Regions from separate parts of the Fictibacillus sp. B-59209 genome, predicted to be linked through region 1. Evidence: riboswitches for the same ligand, from Rfam matches in the RefSeq annotation. Region 1 holds a riboswitch; each other region holds the start of a gene.
The links. A riboswitch is a leader RNA that binds a small molecule or an ion and turns the genes downstream of it on or off. The one in region 1 is predicted to bind lysine.
Positions count from the first base shown of each region.

Region 2: it holds a riboswitch for lysine, as region 1 does, so the genes downstream of both, lysA (diaminopimelate decarboxylase) here and P4361_RS22645 (amino acid permease) in region 1, are expected to answer to the same signal.
Region 3: it holds a riboswitch for lysine, as region 1 does, so the genes downstream of both, P4361_RS12230 (aspartate kinase) here and P4361_RS22645 (amino acid permease) in region 1, are expected to answer to the same signal.

Region 1 is NZ_JARMMC010000043.1:37,406-48,405, forward strand. It holds gene P4361_RS22640 (hypothetical protein) at 1-416, shown strand, start outside; gene P4361_RS22645 (amino acid permease) at 664-2,127, opposite strand; lysine riboswitch at 2,220-2,410, opposite strand; gene P4361_RS22650 (DEAD/DEAH box helicase) at 2,684-4,129, shown strand; gene P4361_RS22655 (LysE family transporter) at 4,271-4,858, opposite strand; gene P4361_RS22660 (XRE family transcriptional regulator) at 4,970-5,524, shown strand; gene P4361_RS22665 (M3 family metallopeptidase) at 5,582-7,219, opposite strand; gene P4361_RS22670 (vWA domain-containing protein) at 7,334-7,918, opposite strand; gene P4361_RS22675 (hypothetical protein) at 8,015-8,509, shown strand; gene P4361_RS22680 (TetR/AcrR family transcriptional regulator) at 8,511-9,176, opposite strand; gene P4361_RS22685 (ABC transporter permease) at 9,206-10,258, opposite strand; gene P4361_RS22690 (ABC transporter ATP-binding protein) at 10,236-10,979, opposite strand.
Region 2 is NZ_JARMMC010000014.1:308,106-319,105, reverse strand. It holds gene resA (thiol-disulfide oxidoreductase ResA) at 1-338, opposite strand, end outside; gene P4361_RS10770 (pseudouridine synthase) at 391-1,140, opposite strand; gene P4361_RS10765 (spore maturation protein) at 1,247-1,777, opposite strand; gene P4361_RS10760 (nucleoside recognition domain-containing protein) at 1,781-2,374, opposite strand; gene P4361_RS10755 (D-alanyl-D-alanine carboxypeptidase family protein) at 2,367-3,539, opposite strand; gene P4361_RS10750 (isoprenylcysteine carboxyl methyltransferase family protein) at 3,614-4,174, opposite strand; gene P4361_RS10745 (type III polyketide synthase) at 4,180-5,268, opposite strand; gene P4361_RS10740 (hypothetical protein) at 5,374-5,736, opposite strand; gene scpB (SMC-Scp complex subunit ScpB) at 5,758-6,342, opposite strand; gene P4361_RS10730 (segregation/condensation protein A) at 6,339-7,094, opposite strand; gene P4361_RS10725 (DUF309 domain-containing protein) at 7,221-7,739, shown strand; gene P4361_RS10720 (peptidylprolyl isomerase) at 7,822-8,256, opposite strand; gene lysA (diaminopimelate decarboxylase) at 8,339-9,664, opposite strand; lysine riboswitch at 9,770-9,946, opposite strand; gene P4361_RS10710 (spore germination protein) at 10,016-11,000, opposite strand, start outside.
Region 3 is NZ_JARMMC010000016.1:85,351-95,805, forward strand. It holds gene sdhB (succinate dehydrogenase iron-sulfur subunit) at 1-85, opposite strand, end outside; gene sdhA (succinate dehydrogenase flavoprotein subunit) at 88-1,851, opposite strand; gene P4361_RS12215 (succinate dehydrogenase cytochrome b558 subunit) at 1,868-2,476, opposite strand; gene P4361_RS12220 (YslB family protein) at 2,792-3,277, shown strand; gene bioB (biotin synthase BioB) at 3,409-4,398, shown strand; gene P4361_RS12230 (aspartate kinase) at 4,461-5,696, opposite strand; lysine riboswitch at 5,891-6,079, opposite strand; gene uvrC (excinuclease ABC subunit UvrC) at 6,153-7,931, opposite strand; gene trxA (thioredoxin) at 8,154-8,465, opposite strand; gene P4361_RS12245 (histidine phosphatase family protein) at 8,585-9,208, opposite strand; gene P4361_RS12250 (electron transfer flavoprotein subunit alpha/FixB family protein) at 9,265-10,242, opposite strand; gene P4361_RS12255 (electron transfer flavoprotein subunit beta/FixA family protein) at 10,256-10,455, opposite strand, start outside.

The DNA of each region.
Region 1 (11,000 bases):
AAACATCATTAAAAACCTCTAAGGAAGAGTACATTATGTCTCTTCTCACCCAGTTAAATGTTCCAAAAGATGAAGCCGTGCTGCTCTGCAGAGGAAATACACTGAATGGATTCGAGCGTCAGTTGCAGCATAAAGGTTTTGATGTGAAGCGCGGGAAGATCTCCGAGGAAACCGATAAGATTGCCGAAAACTTCTTTATGGAACGGCTTTATGACATCGGATTTCCGCAAGATCTTTCACTGTCCAACCGTGAATATCGCGAGTTCTACCAGATGGTGAAAATATGGTATATCTCTCTTTACCACGGGAACAAAAATCTTTTCAAATCAGAGCGCAAAAGAAATGTAAAAACACGTGGGTACATGCATAACCCTGTTTACCATTTTCCGAATGTGCTTAGAGAGTTGTTTTACTAATTAGTAAAACAACTTCCATTTGGTAACAACTTCTAACAATAAAGAGACCCTGCTCAATATTGAGCTTGGCCTCTTTGATTCGCTACAGGTTACACTCGGAACCCCTATATGCTCCTGCGTTCTCTATTTTCGCTGCCATTCCCCTTCACTTGACGTAAGTGTTAATTTATATGTTCTGCGTTTAGAAGACGATACCTTTTTCACTAAAAAAGCAGGAACCCCGAAAGGCTCCTGCTTCTCTTATTTCTTATTCAAAATCACACTCTTTAAGCGGTACGACTTTTGTTTTGTGTTTGAATTTATAGCCTAACCAAACAGCCAGGAAGATCGGAATCCCAATGTAAGAAACAAGGGCTCCTTTCCAATCGATGCTTCCGCCTGTAAAGGCAGAATAGTTTTGACCGAGGATAACGACAAAACAGAGAGCGAAAGCAAAGATCGGACCGATTGGGAACCATTTTGCCAAGTAAGGCAGTTCTTTTAAATTCCGCCCCTGTGCCACATACGCTCTTCTGAATCGGTAATGGCTGATCGCAATTCCGAGCCAGGCGATAAAACCGGACATCCCGGAGGCATTCAGCAGCCAAGTGTAGATGACGCCGTCACCGAACAGTGAAGCAAAGAAAGCTACAGCTCCTACAGCGGCTGTTACAATTAGGGCTGGAACCGGTACACCGCGGGAATCCAGCTTCGCCAGAAACTTAGGTGCCTTTCCGTCTCGTGCCATATCCCAAAGCATACGGGTCGATGCATACATACCGGAGTTACCGGCAGATAATACTGCTGTTAAGATGATCGCGTTCATAACGGAAGCCGCAAACGCAATTCCTGCTTTATCAAAGACAAGTGTAAAAGGACTTACAGTAATATCGCTGCTTGCCAATCGGCTGTCTGTGTAAGGAATGATTAAAGAAATGACCAAGATTGCCAGAACATAGAACAAAAGGATACGCCAGAACACACTTTTGATCGCTTTCGGGATGTTCCTTTTCGGATCTTCTGTTTCTCCTGCCGCAACCCCTAACAGTTCTGTTCCCTGGAAGGAGAAACCTGCAGCCATAAATACGCCAAGCGTCGTAAAGAATCCGCCGTGGAACGGTGCGTCAGCGATCGTAAAGTTCTTAAATCCGATCGGATCTCCGCCTAAAATGCCGAAGATCATAAGTGTTCCTAAGATCAAGAAGATGATGACCGTAATGACTTTGATCAGAGAGAACCAATATTCTGCTTCACCAAACCCTTTTACCGATAAATAATTTAATAAGAACATAATGCCTAGGAACAGTGCACTCCAGATAAATGAAGGTGTATCTGGAAACCAAAATTTCATGATTAATGTTACGGCAGCAAGTTCAGCTGCAATGGTGATTGCCCAGTTGTACCAATAGTTCCAGCCGAGCGCGAATCCTAGTGATGGATCCACAAATTTTGAAGCATACGTGCTGAATGAACCCGCAACCGGCATGTAAGACGCCATTTCTGCGAGGCTTGTCATTAAGAAGAACACCATGATTCCAATCGCTACATATGAAAACAGAACGCCGCCTGGCCCTGCAGTATGAATGGATCCTCCGCTTGCTAAAAATAATCCTGTTCCGATCGTTCCCCCAAGAGAGATCATCGTTAAATGGCGGGATTTCAGTCCCCGCTTTAATTCATTGTCCGCGTTTGGCGACTGCGGTTGTGATGGATTCCGTGCTGTGTTTCGCATAAAAAAACTCCTTTTCGTTTTAGGAAGGAGTGGGAAATAAAAAAAGCCGCCAAGCATTGGGCGACGATTATTATTAATCCGCATCATGCCTTCCGTAAGATAGCGCATCCCACCCACCGGTTATTCGTGGGTGTGACAGTGCTGTTCCTGTTCGAATACAGCCCCAATTCATACTTCCAGAGTTAAGCACAAATTTCGGCAGCTTTTCCTTTCACACGGAGTCTATGATGTCCTCTGCATCTCGTACGTCCTACTTATAAAAGCCGCGACCTCTACCTCATCGGATTGATGAGGATTTTTTAATATCAAGTTAGTTAACGCTAAAAGTTATTATAAAACAGCGCTGTCGTTCCTTCAACTGTTTTTTATTGCCAGCATTTTCACTTTTGAATTAATTCCCTCATTATATCATTGTTTACCTATCACCTACGATCATACGGAAAGGTTCCTTTAAACAATCGTTTAAAATTAAACCCGATTGTCCATCATTTCAAGTATAATGAACACTATTCAGGTTATGCTGAATCTGGATAATATAAAAAATCGAGGTTCCTACATGAATAATAGAAGTTTTAACGATTATCGTATAAGCGATGAAATAAAACGAGCACTTACAGTGTTGAAATATGAAACTCCGACTGAGGTTCAGACTGAAGTCATACCATTAGCTCTGGAAAAGCAAGATCTCGTCGTAAAATCCCAAACAGGCAGCGGAAAAACAGCAGCCTTTGGTATTCCGGTATGCGAAATGCTGGAATGGGAAGAAAAACGGCCACAAGCATTGATCCTTACTCCCACGCGCGAGCTCGCTGTTCAAGTTCGTGAAGACCTTACCAACATTGGAAGGTTCAAGCGGATTAAAGCTGTTGCTGTATATGGTAAAGAGCCTTTTGCGAAACAAAAAGAAGAATTGAAACAAAAAACGCATGTTGTCGTCGGTACACCGGGACGCGTCATGGACCATATCGAGCGTGAAACCCTCGTCTTAGACCAAATCAAGTACCTGATCATTGATGAAGCAGATGAAATGCTGAACATGGGCTTTATTGATGAAGTCAAAAAGATTATTAAACAGCTTCCTTCAAACAGAGTAACCATGGTCTTTTCTGCAACATTGCCAAAAGATATTGAAAATCTCTGCCATCAATATATGAAGGATCCAGCAAAAATCGAAATAGCTTCTGCCGGGATGACGACAGATACGATCAAGCATTCTTTAATCAACGTTCAGGAAGAGGTGAAGCTTGCTCTTCTGAAAGACGTGACGGTCGTTGAAAACCCGGACAGCTGCATCATTTTCTGCAATACGAAAGAGCACGTCGATACCGTGTTTGCAGAGCTCGAAGCCTCTCAGTATTCTGTTGAAAAGCTTCATGGAGGATTGGAACAAGAAGATCGATTCGCGGTGATGGACGGGTTCAAGATCGGGAATTTCCGTTATCTTGTCGCCACGGATGTGGCTGCGAGAGGAATTGATATTGATAATGTAACCCTCGTTATCAACTATGACGTTCCTATGGAAAAAGAGAGCTATGTCCACCGTACAGGAAGAACTGGCCGGGCCGGCAAAAAAGGAAGAGCCATTACGTTTGCATTGCCTTATGAAGGAAAGTATCTTAGAGCCATCGAAAGATACATCGGCTTTGAGATCGATGAAGCGGAAGCACCGACAAAACAAGAAGTGGCTAAAATGCAGCGGCCTTTTGAAGAAAAGCTCAGCGGGCGCCGAGTCGTGAGAAATAATAAAACGGCCCGAATCAACCAGGATATTACGAAACTCCACTTCAGCGGCGGAAAAAACAAGAAGATCCGAGCGGTCGATTTCGTTGGAACCATCGCAAAAATCCCTGGAGTCTCAGCAGATGATATCGGCATTATCACCATCCAGGAGAATTGGTCCTATGTTGATATTCTTAACGGAAAAGGCTCACTTGTCCTGCAAGCCATGGAAAATACCACAGTTAAAGGCAAGAAACTGAAAGTCAGCAAAGCGAAAAAGTAAATAATCCTTCTGATAAGCAAAAGAGCACGGCTGCATTTTTCTCAGCCAGTGCTCTTTTTTTCTATCGATCCAGATTATATGAAGAAAAAGACCTGACCTAATGACCAGCCTCTTTAAACGATCGTTTAAATCATTGATATCTTATTCCACAACCACCGAAACCGCACTATACACTAACAAAAGGGCCATTACCACATTGAATGCTCTTCTGTATTTTGATAAAAAGACTTGAAACATGGAACCGAACAGACTCCAGCTAAACGTAGCCAGGAAGCCGATAAACGCTAGAAATAATGAAATCAGCAGCAGGCTGGCATTGGAATGGTAAAAGGGAATCACAAACGTGGAAATGACAGTCAAGCCATATAAGAGGCCTTTTGGATTAACGAACTGAAGCAGCATGCCTGCTTTAAAACTGTTATTCTTGTCTTCTCGTCCGCTGTTTTTAGTCTTGCTTTTGCTGGTTAACACCTTATAAGCCAGATACAGCATATAGACCGCACCCAGGATCGTCATCGCAAACTCGATCTTTGGTATGAAGTTCTTCAGCCAAAGATTAAAGTAGCTGCTCAGCATGATGATGATAAAGAATCCAGCTCCAACTCCAACACAGAATCTGAGGGTTCGCTTCAAACCGTATTGGTTGGCAAACAGCATCGCCATAATGTTATTCGGACCTGGAGTGAAGCTTGTAACAAACACGTACAACAAAAAAGACAAGATGGACATTGTGATTCCCCTCCGTTGCGTATGTTATAATGTCTATATTGAACACTATAACGATTTTCAATATATTGTACAGAACGGTCGTTATATTGTAAATAGGTCTGGAGGTTATTTATGGAGGAAATCCATCTTATCATTGCGAAAAATTTAAAAGCCTTTCGGGAAAACAAAAAATTAAGCCTTGAAAAAGTGGCTGAACTGACCGGTGTAAGCAAAACAATGATTGGACAAATTGAGAGAGGTGAATCCAGCCCTACCATTACGACGATCTGGAAAATCGCCAATGGACTAAAGATCTCGTTTACTTCCCTGATCAATGATCCGCAGCCCGATACGAAAGTAGTCTTGCGAAGCGAAGTACAAGCATTAACAGAGGACAACGGAAAATACAGAGTATATCCCTACTTTCCATTCCAGGATGACCGCCGATTTGAAATGTATTCCGTCGAGATCGACAAAGGCGGCTTTCTAAGCTCTGACGCTCATGGAGAAGGCACCGAAGAATTTGTAACTGTTTTTGACGGGGAATTAACCGTACGTGTAAACAACATAGAATACACCGTGAAAAATGGGGACTCTATCCGGTTCAGAGCCGACAGGCCCCACGTCTATCATAACTCCGGTGATATCTTGACCCGCTTGAGTATGACCATCTATTATCCACATTAAAAAGCACCGGCAGAAAAAGTACTCGGCTGGTGCTTTTTTAAAGCTTTTTAAAAAGTTTTAAAGTTTTAGATAAAGTTTTATGTCTTCTAAAATTTTTTGTATAGCTTGCCGCCAAAATTTTGGTTGAGATAGGTCAATATTAAATAGCTCCTTAACTAGGGTTTCAACTGGTACAATCCCTGTCTGACTTAAAAAAGTTTTATATTTTTGTGGAAATTGTTCTTTATCTATTTTAGATAATTCCAACAAACCGATACTTAACAGGAATCCAAATGTATAAGGATAATTATAGAAGGGGATTTCAGTTCGATAAAATTGTATGTACTTAATCCACACATATGGCTGATATTCATTAAGACTTCCACCATATACCTCTTCCTGCGCTTTTAAAGATAGTTCTTCTATCTGCTGGGAAGTTAAAGAGGCATCTCCCCTTTTTTCAAGGAAGCGCTGCTCAAATAAGAAAGCACCTCTTATTGACATTAGGTAATTAAAGCTGCGCTCAGATTTCCATCCAATTAAAGCTTTCTTCAGTGAATTATCTTTTGTATCCTGAATTACATAATCTATAAACGCACTCTCAAAGAAAATCGAAGCTGTTTCTGCCACCGTCATTTCAAAACGATCTTCTAATAAATGCGGAGATGACGAAGAATCGAGTTGTTTAAAATGCCATGCATGTCCTAACTCGTGTGCCAGTATTCTAGCACTATCTATGGTGCTATCGTAATTTAATGAGATTCGCGACTCTCCTGCATCAATAAATGGTGCACAAAATCCACCAGACGGCTTCGATTGGCTCGGTTCTGCATCAACCCATCTATTCATAACAGCCATTAAAACGAAATTAGACATCTCTGTATCTACCTGTTCCAGTGCTTTCCTCAATTGATCAACAGCCTCAGAAAAACTAATTTGGTAAGGAACCTCCTGGGAAGAAGACATTAATTCATGCCATGATATCTTATTGTGGCCAGCTTTGCCTTTTAAAAACTTTACCAAATTAGGGATTTCAGCATCTATTTCATTCCACATACTTTTAAGAGCTGTACTTGATAAGCCGTTCCTAATCAATGAGTCTTCGAGGAAATCTTGTCCCTTTTCTTTATAAAGATCTATTCTTCTCCCCACAATTTGATTATAAATGGAACCAAAAACATTAGATTGCGTTTTTAGGGTGTGATTTAAAGCGTCAAATACCCTTTTTCTCACTAAAGAGGACTGATGAGTCAAAGCCAAATGATTAGCTTCATTAAACGTCAGTTCTTTTTCTCCTTCTCCAAAATCCACTTTAACTTTGAGATTGCTTCGAACTTGTGTGTAAAGATCTTCATACCCTTTTAATGTTTCACTTGTAAAGCTTGATAGTTTATTTAATAGTTCATCTTCTGGAGCTTTATTTTCTTTTGATTGGTTTGAAATTATAATCTGCAAGCGTGATTTTAATGAGTAAATCAACGATTGGATTGTTGTTAATACGGATGAGTCCATATCTTCTGCTGTTAAACAGTAATAAAATGATTCTGCTTTCTCAATTTGTTTAATGGCTTCTGAAAGATTAAGAGATGTTGTCTGCTCTTCTACATCTTGAATAATAGACTTTAATGCAGCTAAATGGGTAATAAAATCATTTAAACTATACTGATTATATAAATTATCTAAATTCCAACGGGTATGTAATGTTATTGGTTTCAAAGAGATCCCTCCAATTGACGATATGTATATTTTTGACAAACCAAGAATGATTACCTTCTTATATTTACAATTAAAAAAGCAGATTCCTTTACCAGGATCCTGCCTTACTGCTGCTTATTTCTCCCTTTTCTCCGCCACCGCTTCACACATGACAGCATACATCTCCTCTACCCCATGTGATGAAGCCTCAAAGTTATAGGCGTTATCGACTGAAATTCCAATGCTGTCCGCTTCCTTCACGGCGTCGATGTTCGCTCCCATAAATATAAACTCCCAGCTGTATTTCTCCTGCTGGTGCTTGATCAGCTCTTTTATTTTGGGATAGGTAAATTCCGTGCTCGCGTTTTCCATCCCATCAGTTGTAACGATGAAGATGACCTTGTCTGGCCTTTCACTCTCGTCTGTCATTGCTAGCCTGCGCCCGGTATCCACGATCGCTTTACCTATGGCATCCAGCAGTGCGGTACAGCCTCTTACAAAATACTCTTTGTCTGACAGCCTTGCCTCTCTGGCGTTTTTCCCAGTCCATACGACCTCATACTGATCATCAAAAAGGATCGCCGTAATTTCAGTCTCTCCTTCCGGCCGGCATTGTTTTTCAATCAGCCTGTTAAACCCGCCGATCGTTTCCTCTTCAAGCCCTGCCATTGATCCGCTCCGGTCCAGCAGAAAGATTATCTCCGTTTTATTGTGATTCATGCGTCCCATCCCCTTCTATTCTTCATGCTATAATAATAGCTGGATTCTGCCATCAGTTGGTCGCCTGGCAAGCGACATTTTGGGGAGGTCATCACAATGCTCGCAGAAAAAACTCTGATTGAACTAAAAGAATATGTAGACTACTGCCTGAACCATTCTCCGGCAGAGATTTTACATGCCTGTGCACCTCTAGAGAGCGAAATCCTTGAAGAAGATCGACAGCCAGCGGACCTTGACGAGTTTATCCAGTCCAGACGCAAACCTTCCCTCCGTCATCTCTTGTTCAGCTATATCGATCAAAGAGGCGCCAGTGATTCCGAAATCTACAAAAAAGCAGGAATTGACCGCCGCCATTTTTCAAAAATCCGTTCCAATCCTGATTACCGCCCGCGAAAAAATACGGTCATTTCACTCGCCCTGGCTCTTCAATTAAACATAGAAGAAGCCGGTGAGCTTCTAAGCTCTGCCGGCTTCTCTTTGTCTGACAGTGATACATCAGACCTGGTCATTCAATTTTGTTTGGAGAAGGAAATCTATAATCTTCAGGATGTGAATGAGGCGTTGTACAATTTAGGGGTAAAGCCTTTATAATTTAAGTTTCTTTCCTGTTCCGTACGCCATCCATCACAAATCTGATCATATTTTCAATTTCTTCGTCCTCATCCCCAAATGAGTTTTCTGGCAGCAAGACGAAGTGAGAAACAAAATATCCGCCAACGAAAGTAAACACCATTTTTTGAATCAACTCTGTTGGAATATCTGCTAAATCTCCTCGTTCTTTAAAGATGTTGATGACTTTAATGAGACGCGGAGTGACATTTTCCTTAAAAAAAGGCAGTAATTCGTTTCGTAATTCCACGTTATAGAGCATCTCTTTCACAACAATCTGGAATATTTCCATATTCTCTTTAAAGAAGACAATTCTGTTTTTCAAGAAAGCCCGTAAGAAATCTTCAAAACTTAGAATGTCTTTTGACATCACTTCATTAAAAACACCCTCAGCCATAGCAGGAAATAAGTCTTTTATAAAGGGAACGATCACCGAGAGCAATAAATTATCCTTTGTTCCATACTTACGGAAAATGGTCCCCTCAGCTACACCGGCAGCTTTGGCAATCTCACTTGTCGAGGTGTTTGTATATCCTTTTTCTGCAAAGATTCTAATGGCCGACTCCAAAATCTTCTGCTGTTTATCCGTTTGTTTTTTGTTATCTGATGCATGGGCAACCATCGCCTCCAAGAGACTGCCTTTAAACAATTTCATCCCTACTTTCGAGCTTTTAACCTTTATAATTTACGATACTTTTTCAATGCAAATACATTCAGTACAGTAAAGAACGAAGCAAATAGCACGAGTGCAATAAGATCTCCACTAATATCGCTTATTTCCATTCCTTTATACATTATACCTTTTAGTGCATCTGCCGCATAATAAAGGGGCATCACTTTAGCAACGGCTTGCAGCCAGTCTGCCAAGCCATTAAGGGGAATGATTCCTGAAAAAAAGATTTGTGGAACGACTGCTATTGGGATAAATTGCACCATTTGAAATTCGGATGCGGCAAAAGATGATAAAAGGATTCCCAATGACAAAGCCACCAATGCCAATAATAAGTTAATTAAAATAACACTCCAAATGGATCCTTCCAGAACCATATCTAAAATATTAATGGCATACAGTACGACAATTACGGTTTGTATGACGGCAAACGTTCCAAATCCAACCAGATAGGCCATTACAATTTCCCATCTGCGAATGGGTGTAGACATTAATCGTTCCAAAGTACCTGATGTCCGTTCCTTTAATAAACCAATACCCGAAATGAGGAAAACGAAAAAGAAAACAAAAAAACCAACCAGCACAGGACTCAGGACATCAAAAAAATCGGTATCGCTATTTCCGTAGATGTATGCTGTCTTGATATTTTCTTTTGGAAGGCCTGCGTTCCCCTTATTCATAAGTGCTGATTGAAATTGGGATACGGTTTGTTGAACCTTCATCTGCAAGGCTTTGGCGGCTGTCGGGTCATTATTTTGCAGGGTTAATTTCCAGTGAGAATCTTTATACTGTAAAATAGCATCAAGATCATCTCCTTTTATCGTATTCTTCGTATTGGTTATTCTCTTATAGTGAACCGTATGAATGTCGGCTTTTTCCAGTGCCTTAACAAGCTGATGATCCGCACCAGTCACTCCCAGCTTCGGATTGATAGTGTCGGAGTTAAATAATAAATACATCAGGGATAAAATCAGCAAAGGAGCAACAAACAACAGCGCTAACGTCCGTTTATCACGGAACATCTCTTGAAAGATCCGTTTAATTAGAGCTGCTGTTCTCATGACTTTTCCTCCCCGCATTTAAAAAGACTTCATCAAAATTCTCTGCTTGATACAACTCTTTTAATTCGTCTGGTGTGCCGTTAGCCAATATGCGGCCTTCTCTGATCATCGCAACCAAATCACACCGTTCCGCTTCGTCCATGACATGCGTCGTTACGATGATCGTCTTTCCTTCTTCGTTTTTCAGCCGCAATAATTCATTCCATATATTCAGCCGCAGCTCCGGATCAATCCCCACGGTCGGCTCATCCAAAATAAGAAGTTTAGGGTTGTGGACCAATGCGATAGCCAGCGATAATCTTCGCTTCATACCGCCGGAGTAGGCAGAAACCCGTTTATTTAAGTCAGCCGTCAGATTTACGAGATCTGCGGCATAAGATATCCGCTCCGCCGCCTCTGTCTTAGGCATCTTGTAGAGGGAAGCAAAAAATTTCAAGTTCTCTTTGCCCGTTAGATTCAGGTACAAAGCATCAGACTGCGCCATATAGCCGATGTGCTGCAGCAGCGCCAAGTTAGGAACTCTCTGCTCCAATACATGAACCGTACCTTTGTCCGGCGAATCCATGCCTACCAACAGTTTAACAAGTGTGGTCTTTCCAGATCCTGAAGGCCCGATAAATCCATAAATTCTTCCTTCTTCAATCGTTAAGCTGATATCATCTAAAACCAGATTTTTCCCGAAACTCTTACTGATATTCGCTATTTTTACACTATGGTTCATTATTATCCCCCTCATAAAAGT
Region 2 (11,000 bases), on a different contig from region 1:
TTTTTCACAGAAACATTGGATTCTCCAACGTTGACGGCCAGAATCTCTACTCCATGTTTCTGATACTCTTTATATTCCTTTTGCATATATGGCATCTCGCGCTGACAAGGCTTGCACCATGTTCCCCAGAAGTTCAAGAACACTCCTTTTCCTTCGTAATCTGACAGCTGGACTTTGTTTCCCTGCAGATCCGTCAGCTCAAAATCAGGTGCCTTATCGCCTTTTTGCACACTGCCGCTCTTATCTTGAAACACATTATTGTAAAAGGTATAACCGACGGCAAGAGCTATGACGGCAAGAAGAATTGAGCGAAACACCAGTCTTCTTTTCTTTTTCAATTATGACGCCCCCATTTTATATGTTCCCAACTTAACTATAACGCTTGAAATTTTATTTATGGCCTCTCTTTTTTGACGGTTGTGTGACAGCCTGGTTGCGCAGCTGTTTCACTTCATGCGGCGTCAGTTCTCTGAATTCACCAGGATTCAGCCCTTTCACATCTAAAAAAGCATAACGCTCCCTCTTCAGTTTCATCACCGGATGTCCGATCGCTTCAAACATTCTTCTGACTTGCCGGTTTCTACCTTCGTGTATGATCAGTTCAATAATAGAGGTCTGTTTCTTCCTGTCCCCTGAGATGAACTTCACTTTTGCAGGCGCGGTCTTGCCATCTTCCAGCACGACCCCCTTTTCAAGCTTTTTCAGCACTTCACGTTCGGGAATACCTTTTACTTTCGCGATGTACGATTTGTCCACCTTATATTTCGGATGCATCAGTTCATTGGCAAATGCACCGTCGTTGGTCATGATCAAAACACCAGAAGTGTCATAGTCCAAACGGCCGACCGGAAAGATCCGCTCTTCCACGATATCCTGAAAATAATCCGTAACAACCTTTCTACCTTTGTCGTCCGAAACAGCAGTGATGACACCCGAAGGCTTGTACATCAGAAAGTATACAGGCTGTTCCCTTTCTATTTGCACTCCATTTACTTCGATGCGGTCTTTTGGAGAAACCTTCGTACCAAGCTCCTGCACAACGGTTCCATTGACTTTAACTTTTCCTTCCAATATTAATTCCTCAGCTTTTCGCCTTGATGTAATGCCGCTCTGGGCAATTACTTTTTGTAAACGTTCCATGATTTCACCTCATTTAACATCATACTCTCTACACTTCCATTTCTCAAGCTGAGCTTCAATGTTCTTCACACAAAAACACACCGAACATTTGTGGGTTCGGTGTGTTCTATGAAAATACGATGGTAACGACGATGATAGAAGCGATAAATCCAACCAGGTCAGCAAGGAGTCCTACTTTCAGCGCGTACCCCATCTTGCGGATGCCGACCGCTCCAAAGTAGACGGTTAAAACATAGAACGTCGTATCTGTGCTTCCTTGAATCGTAGAGGCCAGTCTGCCTATGAATGAATCAGGCCCGTTGGAAGCGATAAGATCAGAGGTCATGCCAAGTGCTCCGCTTCCTGAAATGGTGCGCATCAGACCGAGCGGCACCACTTCTCCGGGGACGTGAATAAAATCAAAGAACGGTTTCCCGAAATCAAGCAAGAGATCAAGCGCACCTGAAGCCCGGAACACGGATATAGAAACGAGCATTCCGACCAGATAAGGTATCATGGAGACAGCGAGGGAGAACCCTTCTTTTCCGCCTTCTACAAAGGCTTCATAGGTCGGAACTTTTTTTACTGTTCCATACAGTAAAATAAAGCCGATCAAAAATGGGATAAACCAGATTGAAAATGAATTTATGAAACTCATAATCTATTTCTTCCCCTTCCTGCTTGACCGATAATAGAAAAAACGGTCAATACAAAGTGCAAACACCGTCGAGACTCCCGTTGCGAGCAGCGTTGTCCCGACAATGTCTGTAGGATTGGAAGATCCATAATTCATTCTGATCGCAATAATCGTTGTTGGAATCAGCGTGATGCTTGATGTGTTGATCGCCAGCAGGGTGATCATCGAGCGGCTCGCTTCATTTTTCCCGCCGTTCAGTTTCTTCAGCTGTTCCATCGCTTTGATCCCCATTGGTGTAGCTGCGTTCCCAAGGCCAAAAAGATTAGCTACCATATTGGATAAAATATAACCGAGTGCAGGATGGCCTTCGGGCACATCCGGAAAGAGGCGCTTGACGATTGGACGGAACAGAAAGGCAAGCATTTCCAGCAGTCCGCTCTTTTCGGCAATTTTCATGAGGCCGAGCCAAAAAACAAGGATACTGACCATTCCTAGACTGATCGTTACTGCTTCCTGTGCGCTTTTAAAAACAGCCGCGTTCACCTTATCGACGTTTCCAGTCAGCATGGCGACAATGAACCCTGTCACCATCATCCCCACCCAGATGTAATTAACCATGTCTTACACCTGAGCTGATTGAGAAAAGGGATGCCACCATGTCCTTGAACACACTCCAGAATGTCTTGCTGTCTTCCTTCACCAATCCTTTTCCTTCATAATATAAAGGCAGATCGGCGATCATCGTTTCCCCCAGCATTACTTTCATTTTCCCAATCGGTTTGGGTATGGCTCCTTCTTTCCACTTCCCTCCTTTTGGAGGCTGGTATAGAGTGACGGATTTCTGAACTTCTTTTTTCTCGCTTTTCATGAGAGGGTATCGAAAATCTCTTGAAGCTTCAATCTTATTTTTATAGGCTTTCAGCTTGATTCCGTCAACGACTCCTTTTTTCACGATGCTGGCAAGGTGAAACGTCCGATAGCCAAAATTAAACATAGCAGCATGATCTTCCCAGTCGTCCGGATCGTTCAGCGTTACTGCAATGAGCCCCATTCCGTCTTTCTTGGCTGTCGATACGAGTGTTCGTTTTGCAAGCCTTGTATAGCCGGTCTTTCCTCCCGTAGAATAGGGATACCGTTTAAGCATTTTATTTTTGTTTCGCCAAACCCGATCCCACTTCTCGCCTTCTTGAGGAGACCGGTAGATAGCAGAGGACGATATCTCTCGGAACTTAGGATTCTCCATGGCATAACGTGTGAGCACCGCCATATCATAGGCGGTGGAATAATGGTCATCATGATCATCAAGTCCGTGCGGGTTGCGGAAAAGCGTGTTCTTCATGCCGATTTCCCGGGCTTTTTGATTCATCATGTAAACGAAACCATCAAAGCTGCCTCCGACATACTCTGCGATGGCTACAGCTGAATCATTCCCTGAGCGAAGCATTAAACCATATACCAGATCATTTAGGGAAATATGCTCACCTGGCTTTAAATAAAGTGAAGAACCTTCCGTTTTGGTCGCTTTTTCGCTGACCGTCACCCGGTCCTGAAGTTTTCCAGATTCAATCGCGAGTATAGCAGTCATGATTTTGGTGATGCTGGCGATCCGCATCGGCCGGTGTTCATTTCTGGCATAAAGGATTCTTCCTGAATCCTGATCCATGAGGATAGCAGCTCTCGCGGAAACACCAGGACCATCAGCATGAGCTGAAAATGGCGCGTAAGGAAAGACCATTACGGCTATTAATATCGGCAGAATCCATTTTTTCGATGTATAGAGCATAAGTATCCCGTCCTTAGTTGTTTTGTACAAGTTTATGCAAAAACAGGACGGTTATGATGGTAAATTATATCCAATTATGTTTCGTCACCAGGTAAGAATCTGTGTTTCCCGTCGAATCGCTGTCTGTAATCGGTTGCCTCCTGAAGGGCTCTCTCTTCTGTTGGAATTCGGACAGATAGGATAACAGCGTTTAAAACAAGAAAAAGAAAAGCTGTGAAATAGGCCTGAAAGACAAGAGGGATCGTGATGATCTCCATGGTTACGATACAATAGTTTGGGTGTCTGATATATTTGTAAGGGCCTCTTGCCACCACTTGTGCCCCAGGCAGAATAATAATTTTCGTGTTCCAAAAGGCCCCGAGCGATCTGAGGCACCAAACACGGGCCATCTGGGCGAGTAAAAAAAGAGAGAAAGGGATCCACCACCAGGTGGCCGGCTCTTTATGGAATAGTGTGACTTCGAGGAGCAAGAAGAAAAAAAATGAAGCATGAATCGCCACCATCCATTTGTAATGTTCCTGTCCTGCTTCAAACGCTCCTTTCGAACGAAGAAACGTTTCATTCCTCCTTGCGATTACAAGCTCTGCAAGCCTTTGAAGAATCAGTGCACCGAGAAAAAGAAAAAACACGATCATCCCCCCTATGTCCATTGTATGTACAGCAGTTCAGAAGAAAAACCGGGTCCAAGCGCTGCCATCAGTCCGGTTTCACCCCGTTCAGGCATTCTTGCCATAAACCGTTCCATCACATAAAACACCGTAGCTGACGACATATTGCCAAACTCCTTCAGCACCGCTTTGGAAATCTCCGTCTTTTCCGGCGGTATCTCAAGAGCATCAATGTAGGCATCTAATACTTTTTTTCCTCCCGGATGAGCGATAAAGTGTTTGATATCCCTCCCGGTTAAGCTGTTCTTTTCGAGGAACTCGTCCACGTTCGGTTTCAGCCAGCCCCGGATAATATTCGGTATGTCCCTTGAAAATACCACATAGAGTCCGTTATCTTTCACATCCCACCCCATGACATCTTCAGAGTTCGGCATAAGTGTGGACATCGTATCTTTCACTTCAGGTATCGCTTGAAATGCTGAGGCTTCTGCCGCATCCGACTCATCGCCGCAAAGAAGCGCACAGCCGACCCCGTCTGAAAAGAGCGATGTGCCGACAAGGTTGCTTTTACTGTGATCATCATGCTGAAACGTTAAGCTGCACAGCTCCACACTTAGTACGAGGACGTTTGCTTTCGGATACGCCCGGCAATAATCATAGGCTCGGGAAAAACCCGATGCCCCTCCCGCACAGCCAAGCCCCCAGATCGGCACCCGTTTTGTATGGGGTGAGAATGGCAGTTCATTCATGATTCTTGCCTCAATGCTCGGTGTGGAAAAACCAGAACTGGAAATAAAGAAAATCGCATCAATCTCCTTATATTCAATATTCCTTCTTAAAAAGGGGGAATCCTGCAGACACTTTTTAATCGCTCTTCCGCCATACTTGGTTGCGGTTTCGATGTAAAAATCGTTCTTCTCCTGAAAAGAGTGCGTTTCTTTGAACCACTCCAGCGGCTTCGCAAAATGGCGGGTCGCAATCTCGCCATTGTGAAACACCTTCAGAAGTCTCTCAATATCTTTAAATGACTGAGAAAATAATCCCCGTGCAAATTCGAGAGCCTGTTCTTGTTCCAGCTTATGTGGAAGATTCGTTGTTTGAACGGATACAATTTTGGGCATGTTGAAACCTCCGTATGGGTAGTTACGTAAGTTTTCCCTTTTAATACCGGTTTTACGCCCTTATTTCTTTCTAATAAAAAAAGCCTCCATTAAGGAGACGTTTTTTTACTGCTGTTTTACCGTTTTCCAAATCTTTTTAACATCAGACCAATCCACGTTCTGAAAGAGAGAAAGAAAGTTTTCCTCCCTGTTCATGTAAAGTCTTCTTCTTTCCAGGGCATCCTTCAAATGAAGCAAGCAAACAAGGGCTGCGATGTCTTTAATCGCCAGCTGCTCTCCATCTTCCGTGATTAATTGTTCCGAGATGCGCGGCAGGAGCTGTTCCTCAAAATATCTCACGTAAAGAAGCTGAAAACTTTTTTCTTGTCCTTCTTGTTCATAGAATACTTCTGAACGGTTAAAAAAATCTTCCGGCGAGTTCGGCTTTTCCTTTTCCAGCTCATATCCTGTACATGCTCTAATTTTCAAGGCCTTCAACTCCTGTTCCCATTATTCCATCGTTTCTTGAAACTTTGAAAAAAACAGATCCGCTTCCTCTTCAATCGATTGATCGTTCACTTTCTCAGGGAGCGGCGGAAGTTCGTGCAATGACTTTAAACCAAAATGCTCCAGAAAATTCTTTGTCGTACCGTATAGAATAGCCCGGCCGGTTCCTTCTGCACGGCCTGTTTCTTTGATGAGCCCTTTAGAAGAGAGCGTCTGCAGCGGCTTTTCAGTCTTTACCCCTCTGACTTCCTCTATTTCAGCCCTCGTGATCGGCTGTTTATAGGCGATGATTGCAAGTGTTTCCAAAGCTGCCTGTGACAGGCTGGAGTGGGAGGGAGCAGATACAAGCCTTTCATAATAGCCGGCATGTTCGCGCTTCGTAACAAACTGGAATGAACCGGCGATTTCAATGATTTCCATGCCTCTCGTATCAGACTTGTAGTCTTTGACCAGCTCATCAAGAAGCTCTTCAGCCGCATCCATGCTGATCTGCAGAACGTCTGCTATCTGCTTTTTTTCAATACCCTCCTCCCCCGAAACAAATATTAGCCCTTCAATGACCGCTTTATGTTCTGCTGATTGACTCAAACTTCATTCTCCTTTGTTGCATAAATAAAAATTTCGCTAAAATTGTTTTCTTGCTCACATGTCACATCTTTCGTCTTCATTAATTCCAGCACAGCCAGAAAAGTGACAACAAGATGTTCCCGGTTTGAGGAGGTGAAAAGATCGGAAAATTTCTTTCTGCCGCTCGAATAACGGATCTCATTGATGATCTGCTTCATCCTTGTCTCAATCGGGATCTCCTGGCGCTCAATCGTTGTTTTTCTCGGCGCCTTCTCGAGTTTTTTAGTAAAAATCTTCTGCATGGCGGCGAGCATATCATAGATCGTTACGTTAGCTACGGGATTGACTTCTTCTTCTTGGTTTTCATAGTACGTCAGATCCATAGCCTCTCTTGTAAAGATCATGCTTCTGGCCGTTTCTTTCTCCTTCAGGCCGACTGCCGCCTGCTTAAATTTTCGATATTCAATAAGCCTGCGGACGAGATCTTCCCGGGGATCTTCATCCATCTCAATCTCCATCTGCTGATCAAGATCCTGTACGTCCTGTTTTGGGAGCAGCATCTTGCTCTTGATGGCGAGAAGCGTTGCCGCCATGACCAGGTATTCACTGGCCACATCCAATTTTAATTCCTGCATCGTATGTATATAGTTCATATATTGCTCTGTAATCGCAGCAACGGGTATATCGTATATATCGATCTCGTACGAAGTGATCAGATGCAGGAGCAGATCGAGAGGACCTTCAAATGCATCGACTTTCACGCTATACTTCATAGTAGTAACCCCTGTTTCCAAATTCAATATTGTACCGGAATTATACCATATTTTAAACACAGTTCCTTTTTGCATCTTAAAATTTTTAGTAAGATAGACTGTAAAAAGCAAACCAGGAGGCCATTGATGTACCCAGAAGCATACATTGAATACCTTGCCTACTTCCACGGATCGAGGGACTTTTTCGAATGCCATGAAGTACTTGAAGAGCATTGGAAAAGCGAAGGTCAGCAAAACGGCGTCTGGGTCGGATTGATCCAGGTCGCGGTCTCACTCTACCATCAGCGCAGAGGCAATGACATTGGAGCACTCAGAATGATGAAGAGCGCAATCGGTAAACTGTCCGCACATAAAGAGGATCTCACGAGGCTCGGACTTGATGGCACAGAACTGCTGGAAAGGCTCATGATAAGATTGGATGAGATCGAATGCCGAAAGCCATTTACAGACCTGAATCTTCCTGTTGCAGATGAAGCACTCATGGACCAGTGCTGCCGCTGCATTGAAAAACAAGGCTCGGTTTGGGGCAATGAAAGCAATATGGCGGATGAAACGATCATGCACAAGCATAAACTGCGTGACCGGAGTGATGTTATTTTAGAACGTGAAGCGCAAAAGCAGCTGCGGATGAAAAAGAAGAGCTGAAGCCGGGCGGCGCACTTAAAACCTTTTCCAACAAGAAAATCCCACAAAAAAACCCCCGGGAAACCGGGGGTTTTCACTATTCTTATTCTTCCCAAACTTTAACTTCTTTCATTACATCGCCTTGTTTGATTCTTAGAACCGTGTCCATGCCTTCGGTAACTTGTCCGAAAACAGTATGAACGCCGTTTAAATGCGGCTGCGGCTCATGAACGATAAAGAACTGGCTTCCGCCTGTGTCTTTGCCGGCATGTGCCATTGAAAGAGAACCAGCCACGTGTTTGTGAGGGTTTCCGGCTGTTTCGCATTTGATCGTATAGCCAGGGCCGCCTGCACCTGTTCCTGTCGGGTCTCCGCCTTGTGCTACGAAACCAGGAATTACACGATGGAATGTTACCCCATTGTAGAAACCTTCGTTCGCTAATTTTTCAAAGTTGGCTACTGTTCCCGGTGCTTCTTCCGGAAAAAGCTCGATGGAAATTTTTTCACCGTTTTCAAATTCGATAGAACCTTTTTTCATAGATATAACCTCCTGAATTCAACATACTTCATTATTTTATGCTTTTTTTAGCCCAGAGTCCAGCGAGGTCAGCAAGCTCATCTTAATTGCCGGCAAACACGCCGTTCTTTAAAGGAAGATCCAGGCGTAAAAGATCTTCGTAAGACTCTCTTTTCACAACGAGGCGAGCTTCCCCTTTTTCAGCAAAAACGACCGCCGGCCGGGGTATGCGGTTATAGTTGTTGGACATGGAATAGCCATAAGCACCCGTGCAGAAGACAGCGAGCAAGTCTCCGCTCTTCGTCTCCGGGAGCATGATGTCCCAGATCAGCATATCCCCTGATTCACAGCATTTCCCGGCGATTGAAACTTTTTTCGTTCCTTTTTCACCAGCACGGTTTGCAAGCGCGGCTTCATACTGGGCTTGATATAGAGCAGGACGAATGTTATCGCTCATGCCCCCGTCGACAGCCACATAGTGACGGACAGAAGGTATATCTTTTTGAGAGCCGATCGAGTAGATGGTCGTTCCTGCATCTCCTACCAGTGAACGCCCGGGTTCAATCCAAATTTCCGGAACAGCAACAGAGGCGCTAGTAGATAACCTGGTGATCTCCTGGATCATCGCGTCAATGTATTCTTTCGGTTCGAGCGGTTCATCTTCTTCTGTATAGCGGATGCCGAATCCGCCTCCGAGGTTCAGGACTTCAGGAAAGAAAGAAAATTCTTTGTCCCATTTACCGAGATATTCGTAAAGCTTTTGAATCGCCAGAACAAATCCCGTGGTCTCAAAGATTTGTGAACCGATATGGAAATGAACGCCCAAGAGGTTAAGACGGTGTGATTCAAGCGACTCTAGAACCGCCTGTTCTGCCTGGCCGTTCTGAAGGTCAAAACCGAACTTGGAATCCTCCTGCCCAGTCAGGATGTACTCGTGTGTATGAGCTTCAATACCCGGAGTGATCCTCAGCAAGATGGATGTTTTCTTGTTCAGCTGATTGCAAAGGCTTTCGAGCATGCGGAGTTCATGAAAGTTATCGACAACAAAACATCCGATCTCCGATTGAAGAGCATATTGAAGTTCCTGGTAACTTTTGTTGTTTCCATGAAAATGAATACGATCCGCCGGAAAACCAGCTGAAAGAGCGGTATACAGCTCGCCGCCTGATACAACATCCAGGCTCATTCCCTCCTCGTCCATCAGCTGGACTTGCGCCAAACATGAGAACGCTTTGCTTGCATAAGCCACTTGTGCTTTGATCCCTTGTTCCTCAAACGCTTTCTTGAACGACCTCGCACGCTTTCGGATCAGCTCTACATCATAAATATAAAGCGGTGTACCATATTCACGCGCCAGCTGAACGGTGTCAACCCCGCCGATTGTTAAGTGATTGTCATCATTGATTGAACTAGTACCATGTAAATACATGAAAAAATCTCCCCTCTGCTTTTCCATTAGAGATTCTGTTCCGACGAAAAACAAAGACAGCTAATGTATTAAGGTACATTAGCTGTCTTACACCGTACCCCCATTTGCCGGAATAGTTCTCCACTGCATGATGCAGTGACAGTCCGCTGTCTGTTCGGCAGCGACCCAGCATGAGGATGTATGGACCATCTTCACACTTCGGCAAATTGGCCTTTAAAATGATTTCTTCATGTCCATTCACTCCATCATCCTACTGATCCGCTTTGCGCCTCTACCCCATTATATATAAATGAGGCATATCCAATTGTTATGAACAAATTTATCACAAATTTTTTCTTTCGGCAATACTTCTTAGGAAGTCGGCTGTTTTTTGCTGTTCTGCGGATGGACGATGCTTGGCCGGATCTTTGAGAGCGGCACAGCGAGCCGGATGACAATCTGCAGGAAGGCTTTTGCGTTAAACGGTATGAATGGCCATAAGTAAGGGGTATTCAAGTTTTTCATCGAGCACAGATAAAGCATTATTAAGGTGGCCCCACCTACAAATCCCGGCACATGGAAAATGGCAGTTAAGATCAGCAGCAGGAGGCGGAGCATCTTATTGGCTATACTCAGCTCATAGCTTGGGGTCGAGAAACTGCCGATCGCCGCTATAGAAACATAGAGAATAACTTCAGGAACAAACAGTCCGACATCGATCGCGATCTGTCCGATCAATACGGCAGCGATCAAACCCATCGCCGTCGACAGCGGACTGGGGGTATGGATGGCCGCTACCCTCAATATTTCTATCCCGATCTCAGCAAAGAGGATCTGCAGAAATAAAGGAATATGCGTCGTCTTGTTCGGACCGATAAAATCAATATTAGGAGGAAGCAGGTTTTCCTGAGTGGCATAGAGGTACCAGAGAGGCACAAGTAAAAGTGAAGCGATAATCCCTGCGAAACGGACCCATCGGATAAAAGCTCCTACCATCGGGGTCTGCCTGAACTCTTCAGCATGCTGAATATGGTGGAAATAAGTAGTCGGGGTAATGATGACCGATGGGCTTGTATCCGTAATAATCAGAACATGCCCCTCCATGAGATGCTGTGCAGCGACATCCGGCCGCTCGGTATAACGGACGAGCGGAAAAGGATCCCAGCCTTGCTTTACGAGAAATTCTTCGATCGTTTTATCGGCCATTGGAATACCGTCGATGTCAATGCTCTGCAATTCTTTTTTGACAAGCTTGACGAGCCCGGGATCGGCAATGTCATCAATATAGCAGATACAGATGTCTGTTTTGGATCGTTTACCGACCTGCATTATTTCGTGGCGGAGCCGTTCATCCCTG
Region 3 (10,455 bases), on a different contig from region 1:
ATGAAAGCTCGAATTCTTCTTGGTATGGGGCGGATTCAGGACTGTCTTGTCTTGTGATGATAAACTTAATTGTTTTTGCGCTCATCCTTATTTCGCCTCAGCTTTCTTTTTAGAATAATCACGTTTACGCGGCTTGATATATTGGATGTCGACTTCTTCATAAGAGAAATCAGGACCATTCGTCGCAGCATTAAATGTTGCTTTCGTTGTTTTTAGCCACTCATCATCATTACGGTCCGGGAAGTCTGGTTTGTAGTGCGCTCCACGGCTTTCGTCACGGTTTAGAGCACCAAGTGTGATAACGCGTCCCAGCTGAAGCATGTGCCATAGCTGGCGGGTAAAGGAAGCCCCTTGGTTACTCCATTTAGACGTATCGTTAATGTTGATCTTCTTGTAACGCTCCATAAGCTCAAGGATCTTATCATCCGTTTGTTTTAACTTGTTGTTATAACGGACAACCGTTACATTATCCGTCATCCACTCACCGAGCTCTTTATGAAGGACGTAAGCATTTTCGTTTCCGTCCATGCTCATGATATTGTCGTATTTTTCTTGTTCTTTGCGAACTTGATGTTCAAATACAGTGGATGCAACATCATCAGAAGACTTCTCAAGTCCGCTGACATATGCCGCTGCTGCAGGGCCAGCTTGCATTCCGCCGAAGATTGCAGATAGAAGGGAATTCGCACCCAAACGGTTTGCACCATGATATTGGTACTCACATTCACCCGCAGCAAAAAGACCAGGAATGTTGGTCATCTGATTAAAGTCAACCCACATGCCGCCCATTGAATAGTGGACTGCAGGGAAGATTTTCATCGGAACTTTTCGAGGGTCATCACCCATGAACTTTTCATAGATTTCTATAATTCCGCCAAGCTTGATATCAAGCTCTTTCGGATCTTTATGTGAAAGGTCAAGATAAACCATGTTTTCGCCGTTGATTCCAAGTTTTTCGTCAACACACACATGGAAAATCTCACGTGTTGCGATATCACGAGGCACAAGGTTACCGTAAGCCGGATATTTTTCTTCAAGGAAGTACCAAGGTTTACCGTCTTTATACGTCCATACACGGCCGCCTTCTCCACGTGCTGATTCACTCATTAAACGAAGTTTGTCATCTCCAGGAATCGCTGTCGGATGAATTTGAATAAACTCGCCGTTTGCGTAATCAACACCTTGCTGATAAAGAGATGCTGCTGCTGCCCCGGTATTGATGACAGAGTTCGTAGATTTACCGAAAATGATTCCAGGTCCTCCAGTAGCCATAATAACAGCATCCGCTGCAAAGCTGTGGATTTCCATAGATTTTAAGTTTTGGGCTGTGATTCCTCGGCAAACGCCTTCATCATCCACAATAGCAGATAGGAATTCCCAGTTTTCATACTTTGTAACAAGACCTGCAACTTCATGGCGTCTTACTTGCTCATCCAGCGCATACAAAAGCTGCTGTCCTGTAGTTGCACCGGCAAATGCGGTACGGTGATGCTGTGTGCCCCCGAAACGGCGGAAGTCCAGCAATCCTTCTGGAGTACGGTTGAACATAACTCCCATACGGTCCATAAGGTGGATGATTCCTGGAGCCGCTTCACACATCGCTTTAACCGGACTCTGGTTCGCAAGGAAGTCTCCTCCATAAATAGAATCGTCAAAATGCACATAAGGAGAGTCGCCTTCTCCTTTTGTATTTACAGCACCGTTAATTCCGCCCTGCGCACAAACAGAGTGAGAGCGCTTAACAGGAACTAGTGAAAACAAGTCAACGTTCATGCCGGCTTCTGCTGCTTTAATGGTAGCCATTAGCCCTGCAAGACCTCCACCGACGATAATAATATTTCCTTTACTCAAGATGGTTCACCCCTTCTTAAATGAATGCAAAAATAGTTCGAACGCTAACGAATGCAAGTGCTAGGAAAACTGCCATCGTTACGTAAGTTGAAACTCTCTGTGATCGAGGCGAAACCGTAAGACCCCAGCTGACAAAAAATGACCATAATCCGTTCGCAAAATGAAAGACTGCGGATAATACCCCAACCAAATAAAAGGCCACCATAAATGGTGAGCTTAAGATGTCTGACATCATCGAAAAGTTAACTTCTGCTCCAAATGCTGCTGCAATACGAGTTTCCCAAACATGCCAGGAAACAAAAATTAGCGTAATTACGCCAGTTACACGCTGTAAGAGGAACATCCAGTTACGGAAATATCCATAACGGCTTGCGTTGTTTTTAGCCGTGAAGGTAATATAAAGTCCGTAAATCGCATGGAAATAAAGAGGAATAAAAATTATAACCGCTTCCAGAACATAACGGAAAGGTAAATGTCCCATAAAATTCGCTGCATTATTAAATGATTCTGCCCCTCTTGTTGCAAAGTTGTTCACAACAAGATGCTGGAGCAGGAATAAGCCAACCGGGATTACGCCCAGTAAAGAATGTAGTCTTCTCGTGTTAAAATTGCGACTTCCTGCCATACAATTTGCCCCTTTCTAAGTTCCCTCTGTCTTTTTCTGAAACCATTGGTTTCTATCCATTCCGTTTAAGCGTTTCCTCTCCGCTTGCAGTAAATAAGATGAACATTAAAGCGTTAACTAATAACATGTTTCATTTTACTCCCATCGTTTGACACCGTCAAGAAACCGGTAACATAAAAAGTTCAAAAATCTGTTGATTTCCCTAACTTTTTTCAAGGCAGACCCTCACTTAAATTTCGACAAATGTGTGACTTTTTATAGAGAAATTATTTTATTCAAGCTATAATGGAACAAGTAGAAAGCGGGGAGATCTAAATGGAACAACATGAGGACATCCAACACAACGAAGAAGAAACAACCGAGAAGGACAGTAAGCCTGCTGCAGGAGTTTCTGTATTCGCATATGAGCTGCTGAAAAACATTCTGATCCCGGATCTGCTGGGAAAAGAAGAACGGAACATCCTATATTGGGCAGGAAGAAACCTGGCAAGGAAATTCCCATTGGGTTCCACTGAAGAAATTGTTCATTTTTTCTCGGAAGCCGGCTGGGGCAATCTGATCATCGCTGAAATGAATAAGAACGAGATGGTACTCGAACTGTCTTCCTCTCTTATCAACAAACGATTCGATTTGCAGGATAATCCTACATTCGGTCTCGAGGCTGGATTTATCGCAGAACAAATCCAAAATCAAAGAAAATGTGTTACAGAAACCTATGAAACTTTGAAACGAAAGAACAAAATCCAATTTACCGTCCAATGGGACCGTAAAGACGAAACCGCAGGCTCACAAGGAGCCTGAAAATAGAAAGAGAATACTCTTTTCTCTCAAAAAACCGGCATATGCCGGTTTTTTTTGCGTTGACAATACAAAACAGCTGGCATAATGTTAACCTATACATAAAATTAGTTAACATTAAGGAGGCATCACCTATGAATTGGATGGAACTTGGAAAAGAAGTGATCGAAGGTAAAGAACTGAACGAGACAGAAGCCTTATCCATATTGGAATCAGACGATGACGAGCTGCTTAGCCTGCTGCAAGGTGCGTTTATGATCAGGAAGCATTATTTCGGAAAAAAGGTGAAACTGAATAAGATCATTAATACAAAGTCAGGCCTGTGCCCTGAGGATTGCGGATATTGTTCACAGTCTTCAGTTTCCACAGCGCCGATCGAAAAATATGCGATGATGGATAAAGACACGATTGTTGAAGGTGCGGAAAGGGCATATAAACAAAACGTGAGAACCTATTGTATCGTCGCAAGCGGAAGAGGACCTCTGAACCGGGACTTGAACACCGTCATTGAAGCTGTAAAAGAGATTAAATCCAATTATAATATGAAAATATGCGCATGCCTCGGCATTTTAAATGATAAGCAGGCACAGTCCCTTAAAGAGGCGGGCGTCGAAAGATATAACCATAATATCAACACATCCTCAGACCACCACAGCCAAATAACAAACTCTCATACATACGAAGACAGAGTGGCTACTCTGGAAAAAGTAAAAACAGCAGGAATCTCCCCATGTTCAGGCGTTATCGTAGGAATGGGCGAAAGCCGGCACGACATCATTAAGATGGCAGAAGCGCTAAGAGAGATCAATGCAGATTCTATCCCTGTTAATTTTTTGCATGCTATACCAGGTACTCCTCTCGAGCATCTTGACGAGCTGAACCCCCGTTATTGTTTAAAAGTGCTCGCCTTGTTCCGTTATATTAATCCAACGAAAGAGATTCGGATCTCAGGCGGCAGAGAGGTAAATCTCCGCAGCCTTCAGCCGCTGGGCCTTTATGCTGCAAATTCTATTTTCGTGGGCGACTATCTGACCACCGACGGACAGGAAACAAATGCTGACAACCAAATCCTTGAGGACCTTGGATTTGAGATCGACTTCTTAAACGAACCTGTACAGGTTTAATCCTGCAGCGAATTTTTTCCATTTATAAAAAAATCCGGGCAGCTTCGCCCGGATTTTTCTTATTATAACTGCTGAACCGGCTGCCTTGCGTCCAGTTCAAAGACGTCGTGCAGCGTTTCAATCGCTTTAATCATATCCTGCTGATCAACGACCGTAGAAACTTTAATCTCTGATGTGCTGACCATTTTAATCATAATATCCTGCTCAGAAAGAGCCTTAAACATCTGTGCAGCTACTCCTGGATTAGAAATCATTCCTGAACCAACAATAGATACTTTAGCCAATCCATCTTCATGCTGGATGGAACCAAACTGAAGCAAACTCTTATATCTTTCTAGAAGCTCAATTGTTTCATCTAAGATCGCTGTTTCAATGGAGAACGATATGTTTGTTCTTTCCTGCTTGTTTACACTCTGAATAATAATATCTACATTAACACCATTCTCTGCCAACAAGGAAAAAACAGAAGACAGTGTGTTTAAGCCATTCGGCAGGTCTTCAATCGTAATTTTTGTTACGTTTCCTTCAAAAGCCAATCCTCTCACTACTAAATTATTCTCCATTGTTGCTTCCTCCTCCACTAGTGTTCCGTTTTCTTTCTCTGTGCTCGAACGAACTTCAAGTCTTACTCCGAAATTCTTTGCGAATTCTACAGCTCTCGGATGCAGCACACCCGCTCCGAGATTCGCCATTTCAAGCATTTCATCATAGGAGATGGAAGGCAGCTTTCTGGCATGTTTCACCACCCGCGGGTCTGTTGTAAATACACCAGTAACGTCTGTGTAGATTTCGCATTTATCGGCACGAAGAGCAGCTGCCAGAGCAACGGCCGTCGTATCTGATCCTCCCCGTCCCAGTGTTGCAATATTATCCGAAGAGGTTAATCCTTGAAAACCGGCAACTACTGCAATCTTCCCGTCTGCAAGCATTTGCTGGATTCTTTTTGTATCGATATTTAAGATGCGCGCGTTGCCGTGAACATCTTCTGTTTCAACTCCAGCCTGCCAGCCAGTCAGAGACTCGGCTTCGTACCCGGCATCCTGAAGGGCCATCGCAAGCAGTGAAATCGTGATCTGTTCTCCTGTCGTCAAAAGCATATCCATTTCACGTTTGGAAGGCCTTGCTGTTATTTCACCTGCCAGCCTCACAAGATCATCCGTTGTTTTTCCCATTGCTGAGACAACCGCTACTACTTGATTCCCCTCGTTTGCCGCTTGAATGATCCGACTTGCCGCGTTTCTGATTTTATCCGGTGTGCCGACACTTGTACCTCCGAATTTTTGAATGATTAAAGCCACAATGTCCATCCTTTCTCATCAATGAAATCGAATTTATTGCCTTCCTGCAAAAGGCACCCAGATATGGCCAGCCTGTCTCGGCTTCCACTACGCAACAAACTGAAATGCAAAAATAAATATAAAAAAGCAGCAATAAGGAAAAGACCTTATTGCTGCTTGGTATATGCAACAGTAAGCCAGCTTGTTTTCCCCTCTTGTGAGATAGTCCTCCACACACCCTCCGGGCAAGAATGTGTGACAGCTCTGCATTTATTCAATGCAGGTCCAGCCGTAAGAAACAGGAGTTTCTTAAAGCTTCGGCAAAAATCCCCTTTCAGCTACCATCATAAGAGCTCCTTCTCTTCAGATAGCTTACTATTGGTTTTTGCTCCTCTACCATCACTTCAAAACTGAAGTATGGCGCTCTATTAAAATTTGTTTTAAGTTTAGCAAAGGACTTCTGAAAAATCAATACCTTTATAAAGGTTCATTTTGAAGAGCCTGAATAATTTCTTCTGCAACACTTAATGGAATGCCTGCCGCATGAAAATCCTCAAGAGTGGCTTCTCTCATTTTCTTGATGGAACCGAATTTTTTCAGCAAAAGTTTTTTCCTTTTTTCACCGACTCCAGGAATGTTATCGAGACTTGATTGAAACATGCCTTTCGCACGCACTTGACGATGAAATGAGATAGCAAACCTGTGGACTTCATCCTGTATACGCTGCAGCAGATAAAATTCCTGGCTGTTTCTGAGCAGCGGTATAATTTCAGGTGGATTTCCCATCAAGAGCTGGGATGTACGGTGCTTATCATCCTTAGCAAGTCCTCCGACCGGGATATCAAGGTTCAGCTCGTTTTCAAGAACATCCTGCGCAGCAGCGATCTGTCCTTTCCCTCCATCAATAATAATCAAATCCGGCAGCTGCCCATTCTCTTTTAAGATGCGGGAGTAACGCCTGCGGACTACTTCCTTCATGGAGGCGTAGTCATCAGGGCCTGTCACCGTTTTAATTTTATATTTCCGGTATTCTTTTTTGTTCGGTTTACCGTCTTCAAATACAATCATCGCAGATACTGGATTTGTCCCATGAATGTTGGAATTATCAAATGCTTCAATCCGGTATGGAGCTGGAATGTTTAATTGCAGCCCCAGATTTTCAACCGCTTTTACCGTACGTTCCTCATCACGCTCGATCAGTGCAAATTTTTCGTGCAGAGCGAGCTGTGCATTCTTCGTTGCAAGTTCAACAAACTCTTTCTTTTGCCCGCGTTTCGGCTGTATCACTTTCACGCCGAGAAGATCCTTGACCAATTCGCCGTCCGCCTCAGGAGGCAGCAAAAGTTCCCGCGGGAGAATATGATTTTTTTGAAGATAAAATTGTCCAATAAACGATAAAAAGTCTTCGATGGCATCTCCATAGAAAGGAAAGAGGGAAACATCACGTTCAATAAGCTTTCCTTGGCGGATAAAGAAGACTTGGACGCACATCCAGCCTTTATCGTAATGAAAACCAAAAACGTCCTTATCCACCATGTCAGCGGTCATCATTTTCTGTTTCTGCATGACCGCATCAATATGCTGGATCTGATCCCTCAGTTCTTTCGCCCGTTCAAAATTAAGGTCTTCCGAAGCGGCCAGCATTTTCTCGGTCAATTCCTCCTTCACTTCAGGAAAGCCTCCGTTCAGAAACTTAACGATTTCATCGACCATCTTCTTGTTCTGTTCTTCGGTAATATCATAAACACATGGGCCGAGGCATTGGCCGATATGGTAATATAGGCAAACTTTGTTAGGCATATGATCACATTTGCGCAACGGATACAGCCGGTCCAGCAGTTTTTTCGTTTCTTGTGCGGCAAAGGCATTAACGAACGGACCAAAGTATTTGCCCTTGTCTTTTCTAATCTTTCTGGTGTACAAGAGCCGGGGCTGCTGTTCAGCAGTAATCTTTAAATACGGATACGTTTTATCATCTTTCAGCATGACATTAAATTTAGGGTCATGTTTTTTGATCAGGTTCATTTCAAGAAGGAGAGCTTCTAGCTCTGAGGAGGTGATGATGTATTCAAAATCGGAAATATTTGCGACTAAACGCTGTGTTTTCCCATCGTGTGAACCGGTAAAATAAGATCTTACACGGTTTTTTAATACTTTTGCTTTCCCCACATAGATGACTTTTCCGAATTGGTCTCTCATTAAGTAACATCCGGGCTGATCCGGAAGTACAGCCAGCTTCTCTCTAATGGTGTCCACGTTGTCTCTCCCCTCCTTTTTCTATGTAACATCATAGCATGATATCCTTATTTTTGGCAGTTAAAATACAAAATATGAAACGGTTGTTTTATTCCCGGCAAGCGCAGAAACCCTTACCAAGCAACACGCTGTGTGGGGGAACCTTGTATACGAAAATCCAGTCCCAAACTTTAATACAAAAAAAGGCCAGCCATTAGAGGCCAGCCTTAATTATGTTCGTTATTATTTGTGTTTGTTTAAAAGCTCGCCAAGCGCTTCTTTCGGCTGAAAACCTACGACTTGGTCAACAACTTCGCCGTCTTTGAAAACGATCAATGTAGGGATGCTCATTACTCCGTATTTTCCGGCTACTTCTTGGTTTTCATCTACGTCAAGTTTAACTACTTTTAAGTCTTCATTTTCACTTGCTAGTTCTTCTAGAACCGGCGCGATCATTTTACAAGGTCCGCACCAAGGTGCCCAAAAATCAGCAAGTACTAGACCTTCACTAGTTTCTTGACTGAACGTTTGATCAGTTGCATTTACGATTGCCATATTAAAATTGCCTCCTTAGTTTCATCGTGTAAAAAGAGTATATCATCAAACCTAATTTACATCTATTTGTTTGCTCAAGATTTATCGTTCCCAACTTGCACTTTAATCAAACCAAATAATTAACCGTGTGGCTGCTTCAAGTGCACATCACAATTAAAGAGGGAACATGCCCACTGCCGCTCCACATGATGTAATATACTCACTGACGTATTAACGAGTGAAACATCATACTCATCGCTTGCCAGCAGGCCTTTTAGCATGGTGCCGATGAAAGCGCCGTGGCTGACCACGATGATTTTTTTGCCCTGTTGATGCTGTGTCAGCTCTTCAAGAAATTCGTTTCCTCTTTTTAATACCTGTTCTTTTTTCTCTTTTCCATGTTCCAGGGTACTCCATTCAGCTCCCCACCGTTTTATACGGGCCTGCTCATCCGTACCTTCCAGCCTGCCAAAGTTAACCTCCTGGATTCGCTTGTCGGTATGAATCGGAAACCCGAGTACCTCTCCGATGATTGAGCCTGTTTCACGGGCACGTGCCAGCTGGCTAGTAAAGACCATATCCCAATGTTCTTTCCCGAACCTTTTGGCTAATGCCGCAGCCTGTGCACGCCCTTCTACATTTAATGGAATATCCATGATGCCCTGAATTCTTCTCTCAGCGTTCCAATCGGTTACGCCATGCCTTACAAAAGCAATTGTTGTCACCAGCGTCCACTCATTTCTTTCGTATTTTTCATCATTCATGATGGACTTATTGTATAAAAAGAGGCCGGCTTTGTCAGCCAGCCCAGCCAAATCTTTTATGATTTAACTAAAACATTCTTAAATTCTTCCGTAAGCAACGGGACAACTTCGAACAGATCTCCTACGATGCCGTAGTCTGCAACAGAAAAGATGCTTGCTTCCGGATCTTTGTTGATCGCAACAATAACTTTGGAATTGGACATACCCGCTAAATGCTGGATCGCTCCGGAAATTCCGCAGGCAATGTAAAGGTCAGGTGTAACAACTTTTCCTGTTTGTCCGATTTGAAGAGAGTAGTCACAATAATCGGCATCACACGCACCGCGGGATGCACCGACTGCAGCGCCAAGCACATCAGCCAATTCTTGAAGCGGTTTGAATCCATCCTCGGATTTCACACCGCGTCCTCCGGCAACGATAATTTTTGCTTCAGATAAATCAACGCCTGTAGAAGCTTTGCGGACAACATCTTTAACAATGGTGCGCAGATCCTTCACATCAACCGCTAGAGAAGACACATCTCCAGAACGGCTTTCGTCTTTTTCAAGCGGAGCAATATTGTTCGGACGGATGGTTACAAATACAAGACCGTCCGTAATTACTTTTTTCTCGAACGCTTTCCCGGAGTAGATTGGACGAGTAAAAACAACATTGTCTCCTGCTTGTTCAAGAGAGGTTACGTCTGAAATCAAACCCGATTGAAGGCGTGCAGCAAGTCTTGGTGAAAGATCCTTACCAAGGGCTGTGTGGCCTAATACCAATCCGTCAGGCTTCTCCTGGCCGATGACTTGAAGCAATGCCTGAACATATCCGTCTGTAGAATACGTTGATAGCAGGCTGTGCTCAGCAAGAATGACTCGGTCTGCTCCATAATGGACTAAAGACTGTCCCGCTTCATTTAAACCTTCGCCGCAAAGCACGGCAACCACTTCACCGCCAGAGGAAATTTCCTTAGCGGCACCAATGGCCTCGTAGGATACATTTCTTAATTCACCGTCACGGACTTCCGCAAGTACAAGAACTTTTTTAGACATGTAGCATTCCTCCTTATATCACTTTTGCTTCTGAGCGTAGTAATGAAACTAATTCTTTCACTTGGTCGTTGACTTCTCCGCTTAAAATTTTTCCAGCTTCTTTTTTAGGCGGCAAGAATACTTCAACGGTCTTTGTTTTTGCTTCAACATCTTCTTCATCGATATCTAGATCATCGATTTCGAGTGTTTCAAGAGGCTTTTTCTTTGCTTTCA